3 regions of the Desulfovibrio oxyclinae DSM 11498 genome follow, and region 1 is predicted to be linked to each of the others. Evidence: riboswitches for the same ligand, from Rfam matches in the RefSeq annotation. Region 1 holds a riboswitch; each other region holds the start of a gene.

The links. Region 1 has a riboswitch for thiamine pyrophosphate ahead of cytX (putative hydroxymethylpyrimidine transporter CytX). Riboswitches for the same ligand answer to the same signal wherever they lie in the genome.
Region 2: another riboswitch for thiamine pyrophosphate. It lies ahead of thiC (phosphomethylpyrimidine synthase ThiC); the one in region 1 lies ahead of cytX (putative hydroxymethylpyrimidine transporter CytX).
Region 3: another riboswitch for thiamine pyrophosphate. It lies ahead of B149_RS0115335 (sulfide-dependent adenosine diphosphate thiazole synthase); the one in region 1 lies ahead of cytX (putative hydroxymethylpyrimidine transporter CytX).

The regions. Positions count from the first base shown of each region.
Region 1 covers NZ_AQXE01000003.1:108,651-118,364, reverse strand. The annotation lists gene B149_RS0104655 (M16 family metallopeptidase) at 1-1,759, shown strand, start outside; gene B149_RS0104650 (DUF169 domain-containing protein) at 2,737-3,513, opposite strand; TPP riboswitch at 3,956-4,050, shown strand; gene cytX (putative hydroxymethylpyrimidine transporter CytX) at 4,122-5,327, shown strand; gene rpmE (50S ribosomal protein L31) at 5,407-5,634, shown strand; gene B149_RS0104635 (DUF1385 domain-containing protein) at 5,804-6,745, shown strand; gene prfA (peptide chain release factor 1) at 6,749-7,819, shown strand; gene prmC (peptide chain release factor N(5)-glutamine methyltransferase) at 7,828-8,718, shown strand; gene lpxC (UDP-3-O-acyl-N-acetylglucosamine deacetylase) at 8,869-9,714, shown strand, end outside.
Region 2 covers NZ_AQXE01000008.1:29,742-39,455, forward strand. The annotation lists gene B149_RS0109740 (sigma-54 interaction domain-containing protein) at 51-1,379, opposite strand; gene thiC (phosphomethylpyrimidine synthase ThiC) at 1,529-2,812, opposite strand; TPP riboswitch at 2,899-3,003, opposite strand; gene B149_RS18320 ((Fe-S)-binding protein) at 4,009-5,307, shown strand; gene B149_RS0109765 (CoB--CoM heterodisulfide reductase iron-sulfur subunit A family protein) at 5,345-8,386, shown strand; gene B149_RS18545 (hydrogenase iron-sulfur subunit) at 8,402-8,827, shown strand; gene B149_RS0109775 (NADH-quinone oxidoreductase subunit B family protein) at 8,840-9,714, shown strand, end outside.
Region 3 covers NZ_AQXE01000018.1:17,732-27,445, forward strand. The annotation lists gene B149_RS0115315 (pyridoxal phosphate-dependent aminotransferase) at 1-455, shown strand, start outside; gene B149_RS0115320 (universal stress protein) at 536-1,429, opposite strand; gene B149_RS0115325 (SLC13 family permease) at 1,439-2,863, opposite strand; gene thiE (thiamine phosphate synthase) at 2,911-3,549, opposite strand; gene B149_RS0115335 (sulfide-dependent adenosine diphosphate thiazole synthase) at 3,551-4,348, opposite strand; TPP riboswitch at 4,469-4,569, opposite strand; gene cobS (adenosylcobinamide-GDP ribazoletransferase) at 4,640-5,377, opposite strand; gene B149_RS0115345 (SAM hydrolase/SAM-dependent halogenase family protein) at 5,374-6,150, opposite strand; gene B149_RS0115350 (YitT family protein) at 6,153-7,031, opposite strand; gene B149_RS18130 (hypothetical protein) at 7,131-7,691, opposite strand; gene B149_RS0115360 (class I SAM-dependent methyltransferase) at 7,753-8,511, opposite strand; gene B149_RS0115365 (CheR family methyltransferase) at 8,797-9,672, shown strand; gene B149_RS0115370 (HDOD domain-containing protein) at 9,688-9,714, shown strand, end outside.

The DNA.
Region 1 (9,714 bases):
TCTGCTGGCCGGTGACGACACCGCACGTCTCTATCGCAAGTTCAAATATGAAATGAACCTCGTGGACAGCATCTCCATGTCTCCGCTTTCCCTCGAACGCGGCGGGATGCTCTACGTCATGGCAACCCTCGACCAAGACAAGGTTGACGAGTTCTGGCCCGCGCTGCTGAATGAATTCGAAAGCTTTGACCCTTCCGTGTTCACTGAGCGCGAAATCGAGCGCGCACGCCTGAATATCAGTGACTCCATGTTCCTCGCCAAGGAAACCCTTGGCGGACTCGCCAGCAAGATTGGCTATTTCCAGTTCTTTGAAGGTGGCGAGCAGGCAGAAAAGAATTACCTTTTCGATCTCGAACACGTCGATCGTTCCGAAATGGGTCAGCTGTTCGACAAGTATGTGCGTCCCGACAGGCTTTCCGCCTGCGTGCTGACCCCCGAAGGGAGCGATCTGACCGCGGAAGCACTGGAAACACAAGTGACCAAGACCTGGGACGGCAAGGCGACCGCCGCGGCCGAGTCCGCAAAGCAGAGCGTGACCGAGGAAACCGTGATCGAGTTGCCCGGCGACTCCAAGCTGGTGCTCATCCCCGACGAAACGCTTCCCTACACCGCAATGAGCCTTTACTGGCGCGGCGGCGACTCCCTTATAGAAGAAAACGAGCAGGGCCTTCCCGCGCTCGCGGCCAAGGCGTTGACACGCGGCACTTCCAGACTCACCAATACCGAACTGGAAGATTTCATGTCTGACCGCGCCGCCAGCATGGGCGCAACCTCCGGACGGACCATCTTCGCCTTCGACGCCAAGTTTCCCACCCGTTTCACCGAAGAGCTGCTCCCGGTCATCGGACAGACGCTCACCGAGCCCGCCTTCCGCCCCGAAGAAGTGGACCGCTCCCGAATGGACCAGATATCCGAGATCAAGCGGCGCGAAGACCGACCCATGGGTCTCATGTTCCGCCACCTGTTTCCGCTCCTCTTCAAGGGCGGCCCTTATGGATATCTGCATGACGGAACCGTGGACATCCTCACCGAACTGACCCGCAAGCAGGCCTGGAACTATTGGCATCAGCAGTCCAAGCGCCCGTTTGTCATGTCTGTCAGCGGCGACTTTGATCGCGAATCCATCGAAGCCTTCGCCAAGGGCCTTGCCGAAACGCTGGCCCCGGAACCGGATCCTACAGAATACGGCGCTCCCGTCTGGCGTGAAGAGCACGAAAAGACCCTGAATCTGCCCGACAGGAATCAGGCCCATCTGTTGCTGACCTTCCCCGTGCCCGGTAAGCTCGACGCCGAAGCCACTGCCGAACTCACTGTACTCAAGTCCGTACTCTCCGGTCAGAGCGGTCTGCTCTTCCGCGACCTGCGCGACAAGCAAGGCCTTGCCTACACCGTCACCGCGCTGCTCTGGCAGGCCGACGAAGCAGGCATCCTCGGCTTCTACATCGGCACCAGCCCTGAAAAAGTGGAGCAGTCCATGGACGGCTTCAAGAAGGTGGCAGAAGACCTCAAGAAGAACCTGCTGCCCGAAAACGAGATAGTGCGAGCCCGCAATATCATTGAAGGCGACTACTATCAGGACAAGCAGACCCTGCTCTCACGCTCACGCGAAGCCGCCGGACTCATGGTTCGAGGGCTTCCCCGTGACTACGAGGCCAAGCTCATCGAACTGGCTACCAAGGTCACGCCTGAAGATATTCGCGAAATCGCCCGCAAGTATCTTGATCCCGAAGAGGCCTATCTGATGAAGGTCATGCCGTAAGACGGAAACCCTGTACGATAAGGCAAAGCGCATCGCCTCAAGGCGATGCGCTTTTTTTGTGCGGGGCCTCCGGCGGGCAGGGGCGTTGCCCCTGCACCCCACCAAAGGGGCGGGCCCCCTTTGGAATCCCTGTTTTGTCAGCGGGGTTGCAGCTAGCTGGGGCCATGCGACCGCAAAATTCGCGTCCTAGCTGCAACCACGCTGACGGGGATTTGGGGGCTGTGGGGCTTGGCTAATGAACTCCGTTAGCAGAGTTCAGCTAAAACAGGACGCTCTCAGTTCACACATTTCCATTCGGAACTTCACACTTCCGCCAACAAGAATCGCAGTAATGCCGATTGAGGCATTGAGGCTCTTCTGACCGGTCACGCTGGTCCGGTGATGCCTGTGGTCACAGATGTTATGCCCGGAGCAGTGACCGTGTCATAGAGCCTCTCGCCGAGAGCGGCGGCGTATTCTAACAGCGCAGTTTTTGCCTTCCTTTTTCTGCGCAAGCAAAGAAGAAGCTCGGCCAATAGGCCGAAACCTGCAACTGGTGCCAAGCAGCAAAGCCTCCGGCGGGCCCTTCAGGCGGACCCTTTCCGGGGGATCAAAAGGGCGGGCCCCTTTGGAATCCCTGTTTTGTCAGCGATGTTGCAGCTAGCTGGGACCATGCGACCGCATGGCCCGCGTCCAAGCTACATCCTCGCTGACGGAATCAGGGTCTAAAAACGAAACCCTCGGTAATCCTTTCATACAAACTGCATGTGAAGCGGGCACCCAAGCGAACGGTTTTCTGTCGCGTCAATCGGGCGCAGCCTCGCCAAAGGTTTCTGGGAGAGGGGGGAAGGGGAGTCTGAGGGGAAGGGGGGAGAACCTTCTTGCAAGAAGGTTCTCCCCCCTTCCCCTCAGCTTTTATCATCAAAAAAGGCATGCGATCCGCCGGGGCGAGGGTGAGTTCGCCCCGGCAGATCTGTATGGCTATGATGGGGTGGGTGCTATTTTTCTTTCTTGAAGATGATGAGCGGGCAGTTCTTGCAGATATCGGCTCCGGGGAAGCCGTCGCCGGGTTTGGTGATGGCGCTGCTGGCTTCGTCGATGCGGTGCTGGAGCCGATCCACTACGGATTTGAATTTCTTGCCGGGGATGATGACGTTGATTTCGCCGCGCTCGGTTTTGCCTGCGTTGTAGCTGCCGGAACAAGCGGGGAGCATGTTGAACTCCTGTTCGAGCAGGGTGAAGACGTTACCGCCGCAGGCGGAGGAGTTCATGGTTATGTTCGGGCGCAGGGGGTGCGTGTCTGTGGCTGCCATGTAGTCCACGGCGAGGTGGTAGGCCTGCATGTTGTCGCAGTAGAAGTGGACGGTGTCGGGTTCGAAGAGGCCGTCGATGCTGCCGAGGGGGGCTACGACGATGGCGAGCAGTCCTTTTTCGAGCTGATGCTTGGTCTTGACGAAGCGTTCGGCCTGTTCGAGGTCGCGGGTGTATTTGGCGTGGCCTTTGATTTCGCCTTCGTCGAGATCTTTCCAGCCGAAGCTGTATCGGGCGTTGTTGCAGCCGAGGGTGTCCTGTTCGGCGAGTACGGTCTGACCCTTCATGCGGGCGGCGAGCTGCCATTGACAGAAGGTCATGGGCTTGACCGGAGTATGGATTTCTTCGGCGTTGTCCTTGAAATGATCAAGTTCGGCCTGATCGTAGAAGAATTTGACGGCGACCGGATAGTGGTACAGTCGCATTTCCTTCATCAGCATTTCTTGCATTTCTTTATAAGACATTTCGCGATCCTTTGTATGTGTTGTTCCTTTTCGCACAAGAAAATACGTCCCAACCGTGCGAAAACTGCATCTTTGCGGGTTCCGCGCGGAAAATGGTGCCTATCAACGGGACAAAATTGGTACAAGAAAAATCGTCCATGTTCCAGCCGAGAACAATCAGTTGAAGATATTAACAGGCTAAAGCGCGAGATTGGATGCCTTTATTGTGACAGGCTTCACAATCGGGTGCTGTCTGGTGTGAGGCGTGGGAGATATTTCCTAGTGATACAGGGAGTTCAGGAGGATTGGGATGGTGCGAGAGCGGCGCGGATATTTGTCGGCCTGAGGGGGAGGTCACAGTATACACAGCGATTGGCTCGTGAGGTCTCGTACAAACAGGGAGGTCTTATGTGATCGGTAAAGGGTGGGCTTGCATAGCGTGGCGGTGCCTGATAGTGGTCTGTTCGTCCGATAGGGGTGTCCCGCACGGGACTGAGATCATACCCTTGGAACCTGATGCAGTTGAGGCTGTCGTAGGGAAATCGGAAGGTCTTCATGCGTCGTTCGGCGCGGTCCTCCCTTGTCCTTCTCCTCACGGTATCGGCTCCGAGCAAAACAAGGAGTTCGACGTGAACACTGGCAAACTGACCTTTGCTAATCTGTTTTTTCTGTGGTTCGGCGCAGCGGTTTCCGTGGCCGAAATCTTTACCGGCGGCTATCTGGCCAATCTGGGATTTGCGGGCGGAATGACCGCAAACGTGCTCGGACATCTGGTTGGCACGGTCATCCTCGTTCTTGGCGGCATCATCGGCTACCGGGAAAAGCTTCCGTCCATCATGTCCATGCGGATTTCCTTCGGCAAGCAGGGGTCGTATCTGCTTTCAGGGATCAATATCCTTCAGTTGCTCGGCTGGACCGCAGTGATGATTCTGCTCGGCGGGGATGCGGTGAACGAGCTCTGCCGCTCACTCTGGGGCATCGACAACCAGATGCTCATGTCTGCGCTGATCGGGCTATTCATCGGATTCTGGGTGTTCATCGGCATTCAGGGCTTCAAATGGTTGAACATGGTCGCCGTGGCATTGCTGCTTGGTCTGACGGTGGTCATGAGCTGGGTCATCTTCACTCAGCCTGCGCCTGCTCAGCCCGTGGAACCCACCGGTACCTTCGGCATGGGATTCGAGCTGGCCATCATCATGCCGCTCTCCTGGTTCCCGCTCATTGCGGATTACACCAGCATGGCAAAGAACTCCCGTGCCGCCTGGCTTGCACCGTTCCTCGGTTATTTCACCGGCTCCACGTGGATGTACAGCATCGGCCTCGGCGGGGCGATTTTTTCCGGAACGGCCGACCCCACCCAGATGATGCTGGCCGCCAAGCTCGGCATGGTGGCGCTCATGGTCATCGGTCTTTCCACGGTGACGACAACCTTCATGGATGTCTTTTCTGCCGCGGTATCCACTCTCAACGTTCTGCCCCGGCTGAATCGTCGCTGGACGTCTGTAGTGTTCGCCGCATTGGGAACGGGGCTGGCCATGTTCTTTCCCATTACCCAGTATGAATGGTTTCTTTATCTGCTCGGATCGGTCTTCGCGCCGCTCATGGCGATCCTGCTGAGCGACTACTACCTGCTCAAACATGACGCGAGGTCGAATATTGCCGACGTCAGGGCCATACTTTCGCTTGCACTCGGCATCGCCTTCTATTATTGGGTGAAGCGGCACGACATGGTCGTGGGGCATACGCTGACTACTATCGGCTTCACGCTCATCGTTCACAACGCGATGCGGGTACTGACCGAAAAGCGCCGGCGTGTTGCGGCAACACGGGGATAACATACGTTTTCCCTTGCCATTCGTTCGTACTTTAAGTACTAGTCCCTGTTCCACGCAACTAGCGAGTAGGAGTTTTTCAATGAAAAAAGATATCCATCCCAAGACGTTTGAGGCCACCATCCGTTGCCACTGCGGCTACGAAAGCAAGGCTTCTTCCACCAAGGGCGAGCATATCGACGTCGAAATCTGTGCCAACTGCCACCCGTTCTACACCGGTAAGCAGCGCCTGATCGACACCGCCGGCCGCATCGACCGTTTCCGCAAGAAGTACGCAAACTTCAAGGGAACCGGAAAGACCGAACAGTAGCTGTCCCGGCTCGTTTTTTTCAATATGCCTCTGTCGATTGCGGCAGAGGCATATTGTTTTCGCCGGGCTTTGACTTTCCCCGGGGAATCCTTACCCTTCGGCAAGGTCCCCAAAGACGGTTCAGTCCGGCTGGCGGAGGACCCTTTTCCCTCCAACTCAAGCCGAGGATATGCCGTTGAGTCTCAAAAATATCTTGTTGGCGGCCGCCAACACCGTGGGCGGACAGGCCGTTATCGAGGGCGTGATGATGCGCTCCAAGAATCGGCTCGCCATAGCCGTTCGTCTCCCGAACGGTGAAATAGAAGTTCACGAGCGCCCCTGGTTCTCGCTGACCAATCATCCCCTTCTGAAAAAACCTTTCGTACGCGGTTTTCCCGTTCTTCTGGAAACGCTGGTCAACGGCATCAAGGCCCTGAACTGGTCCGCCACGCAGGCTGTGGACGAAGAAGAGGGCGAGCTGACCGGCTGGCATCTGGCCATGAGCATGATTGTGGCCATCGCCGCCGCACTCGGCCTGTTCGTGGTGCTGCCGCATTTCTTTTCCGTGGGCATGGAATGGCTGGGATACGGCGGTGACGTCGATTCCCTGAGCTTCCACGCATGGGACGGCCTTTTCAAGATGCTTATTTTCATGGGCTACATATGGGCAATCTCGTTCATCCCGGATATCAAGCGCGTTTTCCAGTACCACGGCGCCGAGCACAAGGTGATATGGTCCTATGAGGCCGGCGCCTCGCTCCTTCCGGACAGCGCGCGCATCAACAGCAGGCTGCATCCTCGTTGCGGCACGGCCTTCATGCTCTTTGTGCTCTCGGTCAGCATCGTGCTTTATTCGGTGCTGGTGCCGCTGCTCATGATGATCTATGCGCCGGAAACATTTATCTTCAAGCATCTTTACATCGTCGGGGTCAAACTGCTGCTGATGATTCCCATCAGTGCCATGGCCTACGAGTTGATCAAATTCGCTTCCAAGCGCGAAAGCAGTATCGCCTGCAAGATGCTTTGCTGGCCCGGGCTGGCCCTTCAGGTGCTCACCACACGCGAACCGGACGACCAGCAGATTGAGGTTGCCATTGCGGCCCTCAAGTGCGCGGTCAATATGGAGGAATAATCGATGTTCAGAAAACTCGACGAAATTGAAGAGACTTTCATCGATCTTGAAAAGGAACTTTCCCAGCCCGAGATTTTCAACGATCAGGAGCGTTACCGCAACGCAACCAAGAGCCATGCGGATCTGGGCGAGATAGTCAGGGTCTATCGCGAATACAAGCAGCTTTCGCAGGATCTTGAGGATAACCGTGAGCTTGCCCGTGATGAGGATGCCGACATCCGCGAGATGGCCAAGCTTGAGATCGCCGAGATCGAGCCGAAGCTGCCCGAACTGGAAGAACAGCTCAAGCTGCTTATGCTCCCCAAGGATCCGCTCGACGACAAGAACATCATTCTTGAAATCCGTGCCGGCACCGGCGGCGACGAGGCCGCTTTGTTTGCGGCCGACCTGTTCCGTATGTACTCCCGCTTCGCAGAAGAGAACGGCTGGAAGGTCGAGGTCATGAGCGAGAGCGAATCAGGAGCGGGCGGGCTTAAGGAAGTCATTGCCAACATCTCGGGCGATAAGGTTTACAGCAAGCTCAAGTACGAGTCCGGCACCCACCGGGTACAGCGCGTTCCGGCCACCGAGTCGCAGGGGCGTATCCACACTTCCGCCTGTACCGTGGCGATTCTTCCCGAAGCGGAAGAGGTCGACGTGAATATTCGTAACGAAGACCTGCGTATCGACGTGTTCCGCGCTTCCGGCCCGGGCGGACAGTCGGTCAACACCACTGACTCCGCAGTGCGCATCACCCACGTACCCACCGGGCTGGTCGTGTCCTGTCAGGATGAAAAGTCGCAGCTCAAGAACAAGGTCAAGGCCATGAAGGTCCTTCGCTCGCGTCTGCTTCAGGCCGAGCAGGAAAAGGCCCACGCCGAAGAGGCTGCGGCGCGCAAGAGTCAGGTCGGATCCGGTGACCGCTCGGAGCGTATCCGCACCTACAACTTCCCGCAGGGCCGCGTCACCGACCACCGAATCAACCTGACCCTCTACAAGCTGGATCAGGTCATGGAAGGTGACATTAATGAACTGATCGATTCACTCATTGCGCATTACCAGAGCGAGGCGCTCCAGCAGCAGGCCGAGCAGTAAACACGCGCATGACCGTGACCACGCTTCACGACATTATCGGGGAATCCGCGTCCATCCTAGAGGAGAAGGGCGTGGATTCCCCGCTTCTTTCCGCGCAGGTGCTTGCTTGTCATGCGCTTTCGCTCGATAGGGTGGGGCTTATCACCAATCGCCGACGGGAGCTGTCGGCGGACGAACTCGGGACCATCCGGGAACTCGTGCGCCGAAGGGCTACGGGTGAGCCGACTGCATACATCCTCGGTCAGCGCGAATTTTTCGGGCTCGATTTTGCCGTTTGTCCGGGGATTCTCATTCCGCGTCCTGAAACCGAGCACATCGTGGAAAAGGTTCAGGAACTCTTCGGGCCCTGCGACAGGTTCCGCTTTGCGGATCTCGGAACGGGATCCGGTATTCTGGCTGTGACGGTCGCGCACCTCTTTCAGCAAGCTGAAGGTATGGCGCTGGACCTGAGCCCTGTGGCCGTAGCTTGCGCTACCCAAAATGCCAAGCGCCATGGCGTTGACGCCAGATTGGATATCCGTCCGGGAGACATGTGTGAGCCGTTTGCCGAGCCGGGCAGTCTCGATCTCGTCCTCAGCAATCCGCCATATGTTACCGAGGCTGAATATGACCAGCTGGATCAGGAGGTTGCAGGTTTTGAGCCGCGAACTGCTCTTGTCAGTGGGCAGGATGGCCTTGACCACCTTCGTCAATTGCTGCCCCACGCCGCGGCGGCGCTTCGTGATGGCGGCCATCTTCTTGTCGAGATCGGCTGGAGGCAGGGTCAGGCAGCCCAAAAAATAACCTCCGAATACGGCCGGGATTTCGGGTCTGTAGAAATACTCAAAGACCTTTCAGGGCATGACCGTATCATTTTTGCCACTCGAACGGTTTGCAAAAAAACAACACATCAGCTCTGATCTTGTTGAAAAAACACGAACAGTTGTGTTTCTGCCACATATTTCAATTGAATGTTTGCTGACACATGTGCAGCAATTTTAATAAGTTAAATAATATTTCTCGTTTGGCACTTATTTTGCTCATGTGAAATTGTTCCAAATGGAGGATTCATGCTGCAAACTACTATTCGCGAAACCGTACGTTGCACCGGAGTTGGCCTACACAGCGGGAAGCAGGTCGCCATGGCCCTTTGCCCCGCCGCCGAAGATACCGGTATCATTTTCGCCATCCGCAACGGTTCCGGAAACGCATTTCTGACTCCCAACCCCTCCCTCGTCGTGGAGACCGGTCTTGCCACCACCCTCGGCAACGGCACCGACTCCGTGGCCACCGTTGAGCATCTGCTCGCCGCGATCCGGGGTATGGGAATAGATAATATCAAGATCGAAGTCGAAGGCAGCGAACTGCCCATTATGGATGGCAGCGCCGCTTCCTTTGTGTACCTGCTCAAGCAGGCTGGCCTTCGTCGCCAAAGCCGTCCCAAAACCGTGCTGGCTATCAAGAAGCCGGTCAGTTTCGAGCAGGACGGCAAGTTCATCAAGGCCTCTCCCCACGACGGGTTTTTCGTGGACTACACCATCGACTTTGCACATCCGCTCATTGGACGTCAGACCATGTCCATGGAGATCACCCCCGAAGACTTCTCGGGCAAGCTCGCCAAGGCTCGCACTTTTGGCTTCCTCAAGGAAGTCGAGTATCTGCACGCCAACGGTCTCGCGCTCGGCGGCTCACTCGACAACGCGGTGGTTCTGGACGAGTACGGCGTGGTCAACAGCGAAGGGCTTCGCTTCGAAGACGAGTTCATCCGCCACAAGATGCTCGACTTTGTCGGTGACATGGCCATTCTGGGCTTGCCGCTTCAGGGACGCTTTGAGGTTTTCGCCTCCGGACACGCCCTGAACAACCAGTTCCTGCGTCATGTTGAAGCCAACGCCGAACTCTACCTTGAAAAAGTT
Region 2 (9,714 bases), on a different contig from region 1:
AGGCGAAAATGATGCCTCGACGGGCAGGGATGGGCGAACTCTGCGCCCGGTCAGTCCGCGTTGTCGCAACGGGCGAGCATGCGGCGCAGGGTATCCTTTGAAATGTCCAGCTCGCGACATGTGACCATGCGCTTGCCCCCGTTCCGTTCCAGCGCGGCCTTGACCGCCATGCACTTGATCTCCTCAAGCGTTCCCATGGGCATGGTGCCGGAGGGCGTCTTTTCTTCGGGACGAAGGTGTTCCGGAAGGTGCTCGACCTGAATGAAGCCGGATGAACAGAGGATGAAAGCGAACTCCATGATATTTTCCAGCTCGCGCACGTTCCCGGGAAACTCGTGGCGCATGAGGATGCTCATGACGTCTTCCGAAAGCCCCTCGACGTTTTTGCCCTGCACCGCGTTGAAGTGCTTCACGAAGTGGTCGGCGAGCAGGGGGATGTCCGCGCGGCGCTCCCGAAGTGGCGGCAGGCGCAGCGTGACCACGTTCAGCCGGTAGAACAGGTCCTGCCGAAATCCTCCCTCCTTGACCAGCAGGTCGAGGTCGCGGTTGGTGGCGGCGATGACGCGGGCGTCGGAGCTTACCGGTGTGACGCCGCCCAGCGGTTCGAAGGTCTTCTCCTGCAGCACGCGCAGCAGTTTGACCTGAAGCTTGCCGGGCATGTCGCCCACTTCGTCCAGAAAGATGGTGCCGCCGCGTGCGGTCTCGAAACGGCCGGGCTTGTCGCGTCGGGCATCCGTGAAGGCGCCCGCCTTGTAGCCGAACAGTTCGGATTCAAGCAGCGTCTCGGGCAGTGCGCCGCAGTTCACTGGGACGAAAGGGCCTTCCTTGCGGCCGCTGAGCTGGTGGATGGCCTGTGCGAAAAGCTCCTTGCCGGTGCCGGATTCGCCAAGCAGCAGCACGGTGGATTCGCTTCTGGCGATCTGCGGCAGGATGCCGAAGATGCGGTCCAGCGCTTCGCTCTTGCCCACGATGCTTTCAAAGGAATAGGACTCGCGCATTTCACGCCGGATGGCGTGGATCTCCGTCAGATCCCGGAAGGTCTCAACCCCGCCGATGACCTCACCTTCGGCGTTGCGGAGCGGGGCAGCCGAAATGGAAACCGGCCGTTTCTCCCCGTCGGGGCGGATGATGAAGATGGACTTGTTGGTGATCCTTCCGCCATGAGCAAGGCACGATTCAAGAGCGCAGTCCCCGTCGCAGAGGCTTGAGTGGAGAACATCCCAGCACTTGTTGCCCATTGCCTCTGCGGCGGGAACGCCCGTTATGCGTTCGGCGGCCTCGTTGAAGTAGGTGATGTTCCAGTCGGCATCCACCGTGAAGAGGCCGTCGGCGATGGACGAAAATACGTCCTCAAGCGGGAGGTCTTTGGGAAACGGCATGGGCGAGATATAAGCCCTAAAATGTCCTATGTGAAGTGCGGAAATATGCTTTTTTTACGTTTTGCTGGAATAATTCAGGGAGCCGTCCGTGGACGACTCCCTGCCGAAGTGCCGATGAAAGACCGTTTCAGGAGAAACGGGGGTGAAGGCTATGAGCCGAGGTGTTCCTTGAGCTGTTTCACCGCGCAGAACTTGCCGCACATGGTGCACACGTCCTCGTCCTCGGGGCTGCGGCTGTCGCGGATCCTGCGGGCAGTGACCGGATCAAGGCAAAGGCGGTACATGCCTTCCCAGTCCATGTCCGCACGGGCCTTGGCCATTTCACGATCGCGCTGCACCGCCTGCTCATTGCCGCGCGCTATATCCGCCGCGTGGGCAGCGATGCGCGTGACGGCCACGCCTTCGTACACATCGTCCGGACCGGGCAGGGCGAGGTGCTCGCTCGGCGTAACGTAGCAAAGGAAGTCAGCGCCGGACCACGCGGCAATCGCCCCGCCGATGGCGCAGGCCACATGGTCTCGCCCTGCAGCCACGTCCGTGACCAGCGGTCCCAGTACATAGAAGGGAGCATTGTGGCAAAGCCGTTTCTGAAGCTCCATGTTGGCGCGGATCTGGTTCATGGGTACATGCCCGGGCCCCTCAATGATGATCTGCACGCCCGCATCCCACGCCTGTTGTGTCTGCTCGCCAAGGGTGATCAGTTCATGAATCTGCGTCCGGTCCGTCGCATCCGCAAGGCAGCCAGGCCGACACGCGTCGCCCAGACTCAGGGTGACGTCGTACTCACGAGCGATTTCCAGAACCCTGTCGAAATGCGTATACAACGGATTCTCCGCCCCGTTCGCCACCATCCAGCAAGCAAGGAACGACCCGCCGCGGCTGACGATGTCCAGAATACGCCCTTCCTTCTTCATGCGCTCCAAAGCACCCAGCGTGAACCCGGTGTGCAACGTCATGAAATCCACACCTTCGCGAGCCTGATCCTCAACCACTCGAAGCAGGTCGTCGATGGTCATGTCAACGATGCCGCCGCCACGAGCCGTCACGTCCGCAGCAGCCTGATAGATGGGAACCGTCCCCACCGGAACAGGACAGTGTTCCAGCGTCTGCCTCCGCAGGTTGCCCAGCTCACCGGCGATGGAAAGGTCCATCACCGCGTCAGCACCTGCATCCAGCGCCGCACGAAGCTTCAACAGCTCCTGGTCCGGATCCTCATGGTCCGGGCTCGCGCCGATGTTTGCGTTCACCTTGACGCTCAACCCCTCGCCCACGCCACGTAACTCACTCTTCTCATGCAACGGATTATGCGAAATACTCACCCGCCCCGCAGCCATAGAACGCCGAAGCGCCTCCACATCCAATCCCTCCCGCTCGGCAACAAACGCCAAAGCGTCCGAGACCTTACCGGAACGGGCAATCTCCAGTTGTGTCATGAAATACTCCCAATTCTTCAGGTTCAAAGAAATGGGCGGAAAAAAGGCAAAAAAAATTCCACCCGCAGGTGGAACACAGAAGGAATGCGCTTCGCAATGCCGTTTCCTCCGCCGGTACAAGCCGGGTCAGGTTCCAAGGGTTGTCGATCATGCGACTCTCAGCCCACAACAGGGCACCCCTACGGTCAAAAAAGAACCTAGCAAGAGTTGATTCGCCAATCAATGCTTTTTACAAATTGGAAGAGGAATGCGTCCGCCTTTGCCTCCGGCGGGCAGGGGCGCTGCCCCTGCACCCCGCCAAAGGGGCGGGCCCCCTTTGGAATCCCTGGGTTGTCAGCGGGGTTGCAGCTGCCGGGTTCATGCGACCGCATAACTCGCATCCCAGCTGCAACCCCGTTGACGGAAATTTTGGGGTCTGTGCGTCTTGGCTGACGAACTCGATTAACCAAACGACATCTCAAGGGACTCTCGCGGCGCACACGCTCACCAATACTCTCAAGAAAGCAGCTACTCCCGCCAACCAAGTACCGCAGCAATGCCGATCGAGGCATAGAGGCTCTTTTGACCGGTCACGCAGGTCAGGGTGGTGTTTGTTAGCCACAAACGTTTCACCCGGAGCAGTGACCGCGTCATAGAGCCTCTCGCCGAGAACGGCGGCTCACCCCCAACAGCGCAGTTTTTGCCTTCTTTTTTCTGCGCAAGCAAAAAAGAAGGTCGGCCAACAGGCCGAAACCTGCAACTGGTGCGCCTCAAGGCCCTTCTCTCTGGCCGAAAAAACCGACATCACCATTCTGGCCGTCTGCTGCTCCGAAAAACCTCTGGAAGGTAGTATTTTTCAAGAAAAAAGCACCAATCAGGCTGGTTTTATAGCTGATGGGTCACTAGCGCTTCGCCGTCATTCGAGAATGCCGCGAACTGTTCAAGGCGGCATGTTTTACCTGCCATTGCCTGGGGTTATGGATGAGCATTGATGTTTCAAGGGGTTGTCACGATAGCATTTTTCTATCTTTGGCCTATTTACGGATTTGCCGTTTTTGAGTATGAGGACGTATCCATTCGTTTGTTCAGTTCAGTGGAGTGGACTGAACGACGAGTCGGTTTTCCGGATGAATCATCCCTTTTCCCGAAGGGGTGTTTTCGGACGGATTCCGTTCTTTTATATGCAGTGGGAAACCCTTAACAATGAGGTGAGGAGTATGGGCGAACCCGCAATAGTTCTTGAAGGTGGAGTCAAATCCACGTTCAAGGACAAGGTCATGGAGCTTCTGCCGGAAGGTGGAAACCTCAACATGTGCCTTACGTGCGGTCTGTGTTCTTCCGGCTGTCCGGCAACCGGACTGGAAGAAATGGACCCCAGGAAATTCCTGCGTATGGCCATGTTGGGTATGGATGAGGAGATTCTTAATTCGAAATGGATCTGGATGTGCACCATGTGTACGCGTTGCGTGTACGCATGTCCCATGCAGATCAACATCCCGCAGCTGGTCTACAACGCCCGCGCGGCGCAGGATCGCGAAAACAAGCCCAAAGGCATTGTCGGTTCCTGCGACCAGGGTCTCAGGACCGAAGGCGCCAGCGCCATGGGCGCCAGCTCGGAAGACTTCAAGTTCGTCGTGGAGGACGTGCTTGAAGAGGTCTGCGAGGATCAGGAATCCTGCAAGGACCTGAAGGTGAGCATCAACCGCAAGGGTGCTCATTTCTATCTGAACCAGAACTCTCGCGAGCCGGTCACCGAGCCGGATGAGATGGTTCCTCTTTGGAAGATTCTCAATGTCGTCGGCGCCGACTGGACCTACGGGACAGTTGGCTGGGCGGCTGAGAACTACTGCCTGTTTGCAGCGGAGGACGAGAACTGGGAAGCCATTGTCAAGAAGAAGATGGACGCGGTGAGCGAACTCGGGGTCAAGAGCTGGCTCAACACCGAGTGAGGCCACGAATTCTACGCAGTCCGGGCCGGACTGCAGAAATTCGGCATGGAAGTGCCTTTCGAGCTCGAATCCATCATCAGCTACTATGCACAGTGGATCCGTGAAGGAAAACTCCCGGTCAACTCCGACTGGAACAAGGAACTCGGCGTCAAATTCACCGTTCAGGACCCCTGCCAGCTGGTCAGGAAGTCTCTGGGTGATCCCGTGGCCGAGGACCTTCGCTTCGTCGTGAAGCAGGTTGTCGGTGAAGAAAACCTCATCGACATGCACCCGAACAAGTCCAACAACTATTGTTGCGGCGGCGGGGGCGGATTCCTGCAGAGCGGTTTCCCCGAAGCGCGCAGGTACTACGGCAAGCGCAAGTTTGATCAGATCATCGCCACCGGCGCTGACTACTGCATCACCCCTTGCCACAACTGCCATTCCCAGGTTCACGATCTCGCGCACCACTTTGGTGGCACGTATCAGACCGTCCATCTTTGGACGCTGATCTGTCTCTCGCTCGGCATTCTGGGCGAGAACGAGCGCGAGTACCTCGGCGACGACCTCAAGGAAGTCGGCCTGTAGGCGGAACTGAACGGAACGAGATTCCAAGGAGGACTCAATGTCTGCGAATAAACTTGGATCGGTCATGGTCGTCGGCGGCGGTATCGCCGGTATTCAGACGGCGCTTGATTTGGCCGACTCCGGTTATTACGTGCATTTGATCGAGAAGAGTGCCGGTATCGGCGGCGTCATGGCGCAGCTGGACAAGACCTTCCCGACCAACGACTGCGCGATGTGAATCATCTCGCCCAAGTTGGTTGAGTGCGGTCGGCACTTAAATATCGAGTTGCATACACTGGCAGAGGTTCAGAACGTTTCCGGCGATGAAGGCAACTTCACCGTGACGGTGAAGAAGTCCCCCCGATACGTGGATATGGAAAAATGTATCGCGTGCGGGGAATGTGCCGCGAAATGTCCCAAGAAAGTTGACGACGAATATCAGGCCGGTCTTTCCAAAAGGAAAGCCGCCTACATCCCTTACGGGCAGTCCGTGCCGCTGAAGTACGCTTTGGACGGCGCAACCTGCATCATGATCCAGAAAGGCAAGTGCGGCGCCTGTGAAAAGGTCTGCCCCACCGAGGCCATCAAGTTCGACGACAAGGAAGAAATCGTCGATCTGAACGTCGGTTCGGTCATTCTCACGCCCGGTTTCAAGGCGTTCGATCCGTCCGATCTGGATTACACCTACTACAAGGAACTCCCTGACGTAGTGACCTCGCTCGAATACGAGCGCCTGCTGTCTTCCTCCGGTCCCTGCCACGGCCACCTGACCCGCCCCTCGGACGGCAAGGAGCCCGCAAAGATCGCATGGCTGCAGTGCGTCGGTTCGCGCGACATCAATCGCTGCGGCAACGGATTCTGCTCCAGCGTGTGCTGCATGTACGCCATCAAGCAGTCTGTCATCACCGCCGAGCACACCACCGGCGACATCGACCAGACCATCCTGTACATGGACATCCGCAGCCACGGTAAGGAATTCGACAAGTACTACGAAAACGCCAAGACCAACGGGATCAACTTCGTGCAGGCACGCCCGCACACGATCCTGCCCGGTCCCGACGGTGTGGGTGCCATCATCCAGTATGCCGACAAGTCCGGCAACATGGTCGAGGACGTGTACGACCTCGTCGTGCTGTCCATCGGTCTGGAAGCGCCCAAGGACGCCAAACAGCTGTCCGAAACCGCCGGGTTCGAACTGAATAAGTACGGCTTCGTGGAAACGAACTCCTTCGAGCCGGTGTCCACCTCCAGGCCGGGAATCTACTCCTCGGGCGCGTTCAACGCTCCCATGGACATCCCGCAGGCGGTCACCGACGCTTCCTCCGCAGCGGCCACCGCTGCCAAGCGGCTGGCGGAAGTTCGCGGCACCATGACCGAGGAAAAGGTCTGGCCCGAAGAGCGCGACATCTCCGGTGAGGAGCCGCGCATCGGCGTGTTCGTCTGTTCCTGCGGTACCAACATCGCGGGCACCGTGGACGTCAAGGCCGTCTCGGAATATGCCGCGGCCCTGCCCGGCGTGCAGATGGTGGAGAACAACATGTTCACCTGTTCCACCGACACGCAGGAGCTGATCAGCCAGAAGATCAAGGAAAACAACCTGAACCGCATCGTGGTCGCTGCGTGTACGCCGCGCACCCACGAGCCGCTGTTCAAGGAAACGCTGAAGGAAGCGGGCCTCAACGAGTACCTCGTTGAAATGGCGAACATCCGCAACCAGAACAGCTGGGTCCACCAGAACGAGCCCGAAAAGGCCACCGAAAAGGCCAAGGATCAGGTCCGCATGGCTGTTGCCAAGGCCGCGCTGCTCCAGCCCCTGAGCAAGATGTCCGTGGACGTCACGCAGAAGGCGCTGGTGGTCGGCGGCGGCATGTCCGGCATGACTTCCGCCCTCGGCATCGCCGACATGGGCTACGAAGTGGTGCTGCTCGAAAAGAGCAACATGCTGGGCGGCAATGCCTGGTCGCTTTCCCAGACCTGGCGCGGCGAAGAGATTCGCCCCGAGGTGGAGAAGATGGCGGCCAAGGTGGACAACCACGAGAACATCACCGTGCTCAAAAACGCCATGCTCAAGACCGCCGTCGGTTCCGTCGGCAACTTCGTGAGCGAGGTGGAAGTGGATGGCGAAACCAAGGCCATCAAGTACGGCGTTGCCGTGGTCGCCACCGGCGGCAAGGAATACAAGCCGAACGAATACGGCTACGGACAGTCCGACCGGGTGAAGACGCATCTGGAATTCGACAAGATGCTCGATTCCGGCGACTCCGCCAAGGCCGACTCCGTGGTCTTCATCCAGTGCGTCGGTTCCCGCAACGAAGAGCGCCCCTACTGCAGCCGCGTATGCTGCACCCACTCCGTGGAGAGCGCCATCCGTCTGAAGGAACAGAAGCCCGAGATGAACGTCTACGTGCTCAACCGCGACATCCGCACCTACGGCCTGCGCGAGGACCTGTACACCAAGGCCCGCAAGCTCGGCGTGATCTTCATCAAGTACACGCTGGACGGCCTGCCGCAGGTGGACGCTTCCGGCGACTCGGTCTCCGTGAAGGTCAATGATCCCATGCTGGGTCGCGATCTGGACATCAGGGCCGATTACCTCGTTCTCGCCACGGCCATCGTGCCCAACGAGACGAGAGAACTGGTCGAGCTGTATAAATGCGCTACGGGCGATGACGGGTTCCTCACCGAGGCACACCCGAAACTCCGCCCCGTGGACCTGTCCGTTGACGGCCTGTTCGTCGCCGGTCTGTGCCACTATCCCAAGCCCATCGATGAAGCCATCGGTCAGGCCCAGGCGGCCAGCAGCCGCGCCGGAGTCATTCTGGCACGCACCGAGATGCCTCTCGACTCCATCAAGAGCGAGGTCACCGAGCATTGCGACGGCTGCGCCCTGTGCGTGGACACCTGCCCCTACAACGCCATCAGCCTTGAAGCATTCGAGGATGAGAAGGGCAAGGAACACCGCAGGATCGCCACCGACAAGGCTCTGTGCAAGGGATGCGGCGTGTGCATGGCCACCTGCCCGAAGGGCGGCGTGGAAGTGAACGGCTTCACCATGGCCCAGCTCAAGGCGCAGGTTACCTCCGCCTTGGCAGGACTCTAATCGAAGGAGTTGAAAATGGCTGACTTCGAACCGAAAATCATCGGCTTCCTGTGCAACTGGTGCGCATACGCCGGTGGCGACCTGGCCGGTGTTTCCAGGTTGAAATATCCTCCGAACATGAAAGCCGTGCGGGTGATGTGCTCCGGCATGGTCCATCCGGACCTTGTGGTGGATGCCCTCAAAGGTGGCGCCGACGGCGTCATCGTCATGGGCTGACACCTCGGAGAATGTCATTACCTGGATGGTAATCATAAAGCATTGGCAAGGGCCGGAGCTACCGAACTGCTGTTGGAAGACCTCGGCGTCGATCCCGAAAGGTTCGCCATCGAATGGGTCTCCTCCGCGGAAGCTCCCCGGTTTGCGGAAGTGGTCACCAAGTTCACCGAGAAAATCAAGGAACTTGGGCCCAATCCCGCGAAAAGCAAAAAGGCTGCAGCCTAAGGAGGACTCGCAATGGTCAAGATTGCAGAAGAGTGGCTGAACTCCTGTTCGGGCTGCGAAATCGCCATACTGAACATCGGCGACGTGCTTGTGGACCTGCTCCCCTCGCTGGAGTTCGTGCACATCCCCGTGCTGATCGACAAGAAATACTATGGCCAGACCGGTGAAGGCACGGAGCTGGACATCCCTGAAGCGGTTGTCGGCATCGTCTCCGGCGGCGTGAAGAACGAGGAGCACCTTGAAGTGCTCAAGAAGATGCGCGAACGCGTGCAGATTCTGATCGCCCTGGGCACCTGCGCCACCGACGGCGGTATCCCCGCGCTGGCCAACATGTATTCCAACGACGAAATCCGCGACTTCGTGTACCGCGACTCTCCGACCACGGAAGCCGGTCCGAACCCGGACGTCAAAGGAAACCATATCCCGGACATGCTCGAAAGCTGCTCCGCCCTCGACGAACACGTCAAGGTGGATTTGAAGCTGCCCGGTTGTCCCCCGCATCCCGACTGGATCGCCGCCGCCATTCTGTCCCTGCTGGACGAGAAGAACGTGCTGGAGCTTCCGGAAAAGTCGGTTTGCGACACCTGTCCGACCCAGAGGGAACGCAAGAAGAGCATGGGCGACATCCGGCGCATGCTTGAGACACCGGACTACGACCCGGAAAAGCCCATCAGCGAAATGCGCTGTCTGCTGGAGCAGGGCTTCATGTGCCTCGGCCCGGTCACCAAGGCCGGCTGTTCCGGCATGACCGGCGAGGCTCCGCGCTGCATCAGCGCGCGCGTGCCCTGCCGAGGCTGCTACGGTCCCGTCCGTGATGACCGCATTCCCCTCGTGGACTACGTCGGCGCACTGGCGACGGTGGGCTACGACCCGTCCCGCATGCCGGA
Region 3 (9,714 bases), on a different contig from region 1:
GCATGACCGGCTGGCGTCTGGGCTGGGCCCTTGCAGCCGAGGAACTGGTCAAGGCCATGAGCAAGATTCAGGGTCAGTCCACCTCCAACGTCTCCTCCTTCTCCCAGAAGGCTGGTGTTGTGGCGCTGGCCGGGGAATGGGACATCGTGGAGCAGATGAAGGAGGCCTTCGTGCGCCGCCGCGACATCGCCCACGAAATCATCACCTCGTGGGGCGCGCCCTGTCCCAAGCCGGACGGGGCTTTCTATCTTTTCCCCGTACTGGACGCTTTCTATACCGAGGACGCGCCGGACTCCGCAGCCATGTGCAACAAGATTCTCGAAGAGGCCGGGGTGGCCCTGGTGCCCGGTTCGGCCTTCGGTGATGACCGCTGCATCCGTTTTTCCTATGCAGTGGATGACGATACCCTGCGCGACGCACTAACCCGCGTCGGCAAAGTGCTGACCGGAAAATAGCCCGGTTTGCCTATCCAAGAATGAAACGGGCCGCTCCCTTGGGGGCGGCCCGTTTTTTACGCGCGTCGCGATCGCCGCGATTATCGTATGATCATCACGGATATGGGTGCGTTTTCCATGACCTTTTCCACCATGCTGCCGCGCAGCTTACCCACCGGGGCGGGCAGGGCCACGAGGGTGTAGTCCTCGGCGGCTGCAAGCACGGCCTCAGCGGAGTTTTCCACCTCGAAGGTTTCATCAATGGGGGGGCTGTCCAGCGGCAGGGCTCGCCGCGCCTTTTCGATCACCTCCATGCCCGCCGTGCTTGCAACGGAAAGGGGGATGCCGCAGGCTCGGGCGATTTTGGCCAGCCGCGGCAGACATCCTGCGGCGAGGCCGGAACCGTCCAGCACCGCGAGGATGGCCCCTTCGGTCTTGAGGCGGCGGGCAATGATGATGGGGCACGGCAGCCGCTGGGCGATGCGGTAGGCCATGGGCGTGGCGGAGACGAGTTTCTTGAACCCGGTGGGATTCTCGCCGGGGGCGCCCACGATGGCAATGTCCACGTCCTCTATGTCGCACTGCTCGGCGATGACGCCGGGGATGTCCGTGCCGCTTCGCAGGTGCAGGGCCACGGTGCCGCCGCAGGGAGTGTTGTACGAAACCACGTATTCGCCGGCAGGGTCGCCGGAGATGGCCCGATGCTCCAGCTGAACGCTTTCCTGTCCGGGAATCTCCCCGAGTTCGGCAAAAATGTCGCGAGCTTTCTTGAGCCGTTTGAGCCCGGGCAGCTCCAGCCCCCAGCCGAGCATCTGTTCGCGGGCCACGCGAAGCTCCAGCCCGCCGGAGTGCAGGCCGCTGTCCGGTTCGCGCACCGTGAGCAGGGAGGTGTCCGTGCACTGCCTGCGGCTGAGCAGGGCGGCGAAAGCCAGCGCCTCGTATGCTTCCGGTCCCCCGCCGATACTCACGAGAATGTTCATGGTGTCTTTATGCATGATGTCTCCTCAGCCTCCGAGAAACGGCCAGTAGAATTTTGCGAAGATGATCAGGATGATGAAGGACATGAGCGCCAGCCGCCATCCCGCTTTCAGGAAGTCGGCGCTGGCCAGATACCCCGAGGAGCGCACGATGGAGCTCGCCGGAGTGCCGATGACGGTAAGATAGGCAAACGATGAGGCCATGGCCGTTATGAACCCGGCGGCCAGCGGGTTGGCTCCCGCTTCGACGGCGATGCTCAAGACGATGGGGCCGAGCACTGCCACGGCCGCGCCGTTGGACATGGTGTTGGTCATGGCCGTGGTCAGGAGCATGATGCAGGCCAGCAGGCCGATGCCGGAACCGAGGCCCAGCGGCACGAGCATGTCCAGAAACCCCGCGGCCACCCACGCGGCGGCACCGGTCTCCTGCATCTGCTGACCGAGGGATATGGCCGCCCCGTAAAGCAGCACCACACCCCAGTTCACGCCGGAATTCAGGTCCTCCCAGCGCACCAGCCCGGCAAGCAGGAAGCTCGCGGCCCCGGCAATGGCGATGGTGCCCATGCCCACCTCGGTGGAAAAGAGTATCCATGCGGTCACCGTAAGCAGGAAAATGAGGATCGTGGCGTAGTGCCTGCCCTGAAGCGAGCCCTGTTTTCCGACCTGTTCCCGCAGCCTGCGCACGGCGTGCGAGAGGTCTTCGGAAGGGGCCGGGAAGGTCTTGCGCAGAATCCAGTGCATGAAGGGCAGTTGTGCGAGAAAGACGGGGTAGGCAAAGAGCATCCACTGCCCGTACCCCACGTCGTAGATGGCTGTGGCCGGGTCCGAAGGCTTGTGGAAGAAGTCGCCCCAGTATTCGATCATGATGGCGTTTCGCGCTCCGCCCGAGGGGGTGCCGATACCCGCCATGCAGCATGCATAGGATATGGAGAACAGAAAGAGCAGGGCCAGCCGGCGTCGGCGTTCCTCGTCCTCCTCCGCAAGCTGGATGAGCGTCAGGGCCACGGGGAGCATCATGGCGGCAACGGTGTGCTCGCCTATGAACGAGGCCAGCAGGCCCGAGACCACGGAGATGCCCAGCGCAATGCGGTAGGTGTTGGTGCCGGTGGCCTTGACGATGACCAGCGCGAGCCGTTTGTCCAACTGCTGCTTGACCATGGCCACCGCCAGCATGAGCGAGCCCATGATGAACAGCACGGCATCCTTCATCAGACTGCGGGCCACGTCGGACGAATCGAGACCGAGCAGGAATATCTGCCCCAGCACGATGAGAAGGGCCACCGAAGGCAGCGGCACCGGTTCCTTGATGAACAGGGTGGTGGCCGCAAGCGTCATGACCAGCACCTTCCAGCCCGCGGACGTGAGGCCCGGCGGAACAGGCAGAAGCAGCAGTATGCCGACGGCGGCGAGGGTTATGAGCAGCCAGCGCTTGTCGTAGGCCCAGTGGATCATACCGGGTCTATACACGCTCCGGCGCGTTTATGCCAAGGGAGAGGACGTTATTCCTTTTCCTCGGCAAAGGCGCGACGCAACTCTCTGGCCGCCTCGGCCGGGTCTTCTGCGCGGCAGATGGCGGAAACCACGGCCAGCCCGTCAGCTCCGAGTGAGCGCAGGTGTCCGGCGCACCGGGCCGTGACCGAGCCGATGGCTACGGAAGGGTGTCTGGTCATGCCCCTTCGCCGTGCAAAGCCCTCGAATCCGAGCGGCTCCGAGTGGTCGGCCTTGGTGTTGGTGGGAAACACCGGCCCGAGGCCCAGATAATCCACGTCCAGCGTTTCCGCCTCAAGCACCTGCGCGTCAGTGTCCATACTCAAGCCGATGATGGCGTCGGGGCCCATGAGGCGGCGCGCGATATCCACCGGCATGTCGGACTGCCCAACGTGCACGCCCTCGGCGCCGACGGCCAGTGCCACGTCGATGCGGTCGTTGATGATCAGCGGCACCCCTGCGGGCGCAAGGATGCGCTTCAGGGAGCCGGCGGTTTCCAGATACTCGCGGGTGGAAACGTCCTTTTCCCGCAGCTGGACCATGGTAACGCCGCCTTCAACGGCCAGCCTTACCACCTCTTCAAGGGGCCGCTCCCCACAGGAGGAGCGGCCCGCGATGAGATAGCAGGTGAGGTCGAAACCCCGCTTCATGCTAGTCCTCCGCAATCAGACGCTGATGGATGTCCTCGGCGACCTTCTCGCCGGAGAGCAGCATGCCTCCGAAGACCGGGCCCATGCGATAGGAACCGAAGGTGGCGTTGGCGGCCATGCCCGCGACCCACACGCCGGGGAAGACCTCGCGGGTGTGGTTGACGGTGTTGGTCTCGGCCACGTCGGCCCACATGGACTGCTCGCCCTCAATGGAGCCGGAGGGGGTGTTCAGGGAGATGTCGTTCTTGCGGCACAGGGTCTTGAGCACTTCGGTGTCGTGGCCGGTGGCTTCGATGACGTGCTTGCAGTGAATGACCAGCGGATCCACGTGCAGTCCGGCGATCTCCACGGGAGAGGAGTTGATGACCAGTCCGTTGACGCGCTTCTGGCCGTCTTCTTCGCGGATGCAGACGTCTTCAACGCTCATGCAGTTGAACACGCGCATCCCGGCGATGGTGGCGGCTGAAGCCAGCGTGGTGGTGGCGGTGACGGCGTCGCAGGTCCAGTACTCGTCGTCCCAGTGCTTCATGGGAACGCCGATGTCTTCCAGCACGTGTTTGGACTCGTCCTGAACCACGATGATGTTCCAGGTCATGCCGCCGCCCCACATGCCGCCGCCCAGCGAGAGCTTGCGCTCGAACATGGCGACCTTGTGGCCTTTTTTGGCGAGGTTCATACCGGCGGTCATGCCGGAGGGGCCGCCGCCGACGATGGCGACGTCAAGCTCCAGCGAATCGCGGAACTTGTTGTAGTACTCGGTGATGATGGCGTCAGAGATGACTTTTTCGTTGAGGGACATGCGTTTCCTCCGCTTGCGGTTTGTTGCGGTCGGCGCGATCCGAAAGGCGCCGACCCCCTTTTGGCAAGGAGGCACGAACGTCAGGAGTGTCTTGAGAAGATGTCCCATGCCGGACGGCTCGGGACAGGGCTTCCGATTTCCCTACGTCAGTGCAAACTGAATCAGGTTCCAAGGGTATGATCTCAGTCCCGGCACGTGCCGGGACACCCCTATCGGATCGAGACAATGTCTACCGCAAAGGGTCGGAGTTCGCAAGGGGGGAGTTGATCAGGCAATCAAGTTCAAGGGACTTCAGAGAACCGCAACAATCCCGAGCAGGCCGCACAACTCTCCCAGCACGATGCTCGCGCCGAGGAAGTCGCCGTTGCTGCCGTTCACCTCTTTTGCCAGCTTGTGCAGGGGGATGAGCGTGATGATCAGGAGAGCGGCAGTGATTGCAAGGGCCTGCGGCGGGAGCAGCAGTGCGCCGATGGCGAGGGTCATGGCCGCGTTGACCGCAAGCGTCTTCAAGGTGGCCCCGGAGTAGAACAGGGAGCCGAGCCCGGGCCGGGCAAAGCGTTTGCCGACCACGCCGAAGGCCACGCAATTGAGTCGTCCGGTCATGAAGGGCCAGAGTGCGGCCGCGGGGTTTCCTTTGGCGAACAGGGCCGCGAAGAGCACGAGCTGTCCGGCAAGGGTCATGACAAGTGCGATGACGCCGAACGCGCCGCACCGGCTGTCCTTGATGACCGTCCAGAACCGTTGCGGATCGAAGTGCGCGGTAAAGGCGTCGCACACGTCGGCGATCCCGTCGTAGTGCAGGCCGCGTGTCAGCCAGAGCGAGGCCAGAACCACGAGCCACGCCTGAACCCACGGTTCGTCCCGGAAGAGCCCGAGCGCAAAGGGGAGGGTGATGACCGCGCCGAGCAGGAGGCCGGTGAGCGGCGTCCACGGCATGGTGCGGCGCATCTCCTCGTCCGTGGCGGCGCGTGCCGGGGCCAGCCGGGTCAGGAACCCGAGGGTCAGCAGAAATTCGTTCAGTGCCTTCATGCGTCCCACCTCAGGGTTACGGCATCACCCATGGAAAGGCCGAGCTGCCGGGCGGCCGAGCCGAGATTGACCGCTATCTCGAAGAAGCCCTGCGAGCCTTCCAGCAGGCCGGGCGCGCCTTCGGGCAGGTCGGAGTAGGTGTCCACCGCCGGGAGCTCCCGACCCAGCGGGGTGCTGATCTGAAGGTTGTGCAGCGGCCCGAGAGCGCCGGCGCGTAGGTTGAGCACGCAGTTGCCGAACCGGTCCACGTGCAGCACGCGTGCGGAGCACTTGCCCCGGCCCATGAGCGGCTCGGTCCAGAGCGGGCGCACGGTCTCCTCGGCGGAAACGGGGTGGCAGAAGCCGCTGAGGGCTTCGCCCCGTGCGATGCGTGCGGCAATCGGCGCAAAGATGTCGCGGCCGTGGAAGGTGGCGGAAGCCTTTTCCGGCAACTGGTTCACGTGATGAAGTTCGGCATGTTCAGGAATCAGCGCGAGGGCGGCCAGTCCGTTGTCAGGGGCCACGATGGTCCGCCCGTCCTGACGGGCTACAAGGATGGGACGTCCCGAACCCACACCGGGATCCACGACCGCCAGCAGCACCGCTCCTTCCGGAAAGTGCGGGGCCGAGGCCGCCAGAAAGAAGGCCCCCTGAGCGATGTTGAACGGTTCGACCCCGTGGGTGAGGTCAGTCACCGTGCTGTCGGGACACTCCCGGGCCAGTACGGCCTTCATCTGACCCACGTACGGGTCGTCGAGGCCGAAGTCCGTAAGCAGTGCGATGAGGGAATGCATGGTTAGTACAGCTTCCTTGCCGAGAAGCCGCTGCCCACCACGTGGAAGCCCGAGCCGGTGATGGTGAAGGCCTCCGGGTCAAGCGAGTAGACGATCTCCTCAAGCCGTTTGACCTGAACGTTGGTGACCATGGTCATGACCACGTCCTTGCTGTCGCCGGTCCAGCCGCCGCGTCCTTCCAGAACGGTGGCTCCCCGGTCCAGTTTCTTGAAAATGGCCTGCATGATCTCCTGCGGTTTTTCCGAGATGATCATGACCATCTTGCGTTCGCCGAACATGCCCATGACGTACTCGATGGCCACGGCGATGACGAAGGCCATGGCGATTGAGTAGAGCACCACGGACAGTTGCAGGAAAAAGAACCCTGCCAGAAACTGGAGGAAGTTGAACCAGAACTCGAACGCGCCCATGGACACGTTGAACCGCTGCTTGCCGATGACCGCAAGAATGTCCGACCCGCCGGTGGAGCCCAGCGAGCGCAGACTCATGCCCACCCCGGCACCGAGCAGCCCGCCGCAGGTAATCACCGCCAGCCAGACGTCCTCGATGGGCAGGGTGTAGTCGATGAGGTCGATGAAGATGGCGGAGACGAACATTCCGTAAAGGCTGTAGAAAAAGAACCGTCTGCTGACGAAGACCCAACCGAGCACGAAGACCGGCACGTTGAGCAGAAAGTACCACTGCCCTGTGGTGAGCCCGCCGAAGGCGTAATAGAAAAGCAATGCCAGACCGGACATGCCGCCGGTGAGCAGGCCGTGAGGGATGGCGATGGCCTTGACTGCAAAGGCGACCAGCCATGAGCCGACGGTGATAAGGGCGATGTTCCACGGAACGCCGAAGGTCAGGCGGCGGAAACGTTCTTCGAGAGCGGGTGAAATCATGTGTGTTGCAACCTCCGCGCACAGCTTTATCCGGTTTGCGTGCGGTTTGGAAGCCCGGAACGAAAACGACCCGCTTCCGTAGAAGCGGGCCGGGAAGTACTACTTTTGCTTGCCTTTGCCCTTGCCTCCGCGGGCTTTGGACTTGCCTTTGCCTTTTGAGCCGCGGTCATCATCGTAGTCTTCGTAGCTACGGTCGTCGCGGTCATAATCCTTGCCATGCTTCATCTTTGCGCCTTTGCCGGGGTGTCCCTTGCCTTTGCCGGCACTCCCCTGGCCCTTGCCGAGCACGGAGGGGTGGGCGCCCACTTCACGGGCTATGCGGCCCCAGCCCATGCCGGAGTTTCGCATGCTTCGGATCTCGGCCCTTGAGTGTCCGGATTCGCGAGCCAGCGCATCGACCTTGGCTTCATCCAGCGACTGCTGCGCGTCGCGGTATTGTTCGCGGGAGCGCTGATATTCCCGCCGCCGCTCCTCGATGATGTCCCCGTTGCCGATGCGGCGGGCTTCCTCAAGGGCGCGCCGCGCCCGCTCCACCTGCTCGGCAGTGCGGTCAACGCGTTCCAGAATGGAATCCACGGTCGAGAGGGGGGTGTCCTGCGCCATGGCTTGAGGCGCAAGGAAAAGGGACAGCAGCATGAGCCCGAGTGCCAGTCGTTTCATAGTCATTCTCCCGTTTTTGCTTTCATATACGCACGAACGGGCAAAGAGGACCATGAGAATATTACGAACCCCAGCGGACCGCACTGCTTCCGCAACTGGCTTCCTTGAACCGTTTGTTGGGGTCGGACTTCCAGAGCAGCAGGGGGGTCATGGGTTTGTGCGGGCCGATATCCACGCGCATGGCGGAAAAGGCTCCGAGCCAGCCCGGGTACAGTCTGTTGTTGAGCGCGGCCCACGGGGCGCACTCCTTCCAAGTGTTCAACGGGCCGGGCAGAACGGAGCGGGAAAAGGTAGGTCGGTTGCCCGTGGCGCGGACCATTGATCCGACTCGGAAGCCGGTGAGCATGTCCGCGCGGCTCATGGTGCCGCTGCTGCGGCGTACATTGAGCAGATGATACAGCGAGAAGCGGTTGAGAAAACCTATGAGCAGCCCTCGTTCCGCAACGCGCGCGGCCTCTTCGAGCATCTCCTGGGGCCGGGGGCAGAACTCCAGCACGCTCCAGAGCACGACATAGTCGAAGTCGTCATCATCAAAGGGCATGTGCGTGCCGTCGCCAACATACAGGCTCGCGTTGTTGCCCAGCCTGCGGCGTGCGCCGGAGAGCATGGAATCGCTCTTGTCCAGTCCGGTGACGTCAAAGCCCATGCGCCAGAGCGATTCGAGAAAGATGCCGGTTCCGCAGCCCACTTCGAGGATGCGTCTGCCACGCCGCTGCCAGGCGGCGGTCATGGCTTCGAGCAGCATGTTCTCGCGGCTCAGGGCGACATGCCCTTCTGGCGAGTCGAACCAGCTTTCATATTGTTGTGCGTTCCAGCGCATCGGGCCTCCGTGGCAATGTATGAACCGTTGATACCAGTTACAGCGGCCCGACGAAAGTGCTTCCGGAACAATGCGGCACCCGGGCGGAGTGGATCAGCGCTAGCGGACCCGGCCCTGTGGCACGGTCTATAATCATGCTGTATATAAGCGACTTGTCAACCGCAGCCATCCGGTCTACCAAGGATGCGGGCGGCAATAATTGACAGCTCGTGTGCGACACGGGTACTCTCCGGTAAATACTACCACTTTTTTACACACGCATTGGTCGCGAGGTAAACCGGTTCCATGTCATTGTTTTCGAGTAGCATAGGTCTTCGCAAGGACTCGATCCGCATCACGGATGCCGAGTTCGTGGAACTGCGCGACTTCATATACGAAAAAAGCGGTATCTTCGTGGACGAGAAGCGGAAGTATCTCTTTGAGAGCCGTTTCCGCAAACGGCTCGGGGAGCTCGGGCTTTCCAGCTTTTCGGACTACATCAAGTTTCTCAAGTTCGACTCCGCGCGGCGCGAGGAGATGGTGCGTCTTTTTGAAATGGTCACCACCAACGAGACCAGCTTCTTTCGCGACCAGAAACAGCTCGACGCCTTTCGCGACCATGTGCTCAAGGATGTAATCGACCAGCAGCGCGCCGCCAAGAAGATGGAGCTCAACATCTGGTCCGCAGGGTGCTCTTCAGGCGAGGAACCGTACACCCTCTCCATCATCCTGCACGAAATGCTCGGCCTTGAGATCTCCCGCTGGCGCATCCGCATCTCCGCCAACGACCTTTCCAAGGCCATGATCGACAAGGCGCGCGAAGGACTCTATCCGGAGTATGCCTTCAAGACCACCCCGGACGCCATGCGCAAGAAGTATTTCAAGCAGGACGGCGATCTTTGGCGCATCAACCGGGACGTGACGCGAATGGTGGATTTCAAGCTCATGAACCTGAATGAGAGCGCCACCCTGAAGCGGATACCGCGGTCGCACATCGTGTTCTGCCGCAATGTCATAATCTATTTTGACGAAAGCATGAAGAAGAGGGTCGTGAACTCGTTTTACGACAACCTCGTACCGGGCGGGTATCTCATGCTGGGACACTCGGAGTCGCTGCACAAGGTCTCCAAGACCTTCAAACCGATATTCCATCCCGGCGCCATCGCCTACAAGAAAGAGTAGGCCTGGGGGGTCTGTTTGCCGATACACACCATTGATGAACTA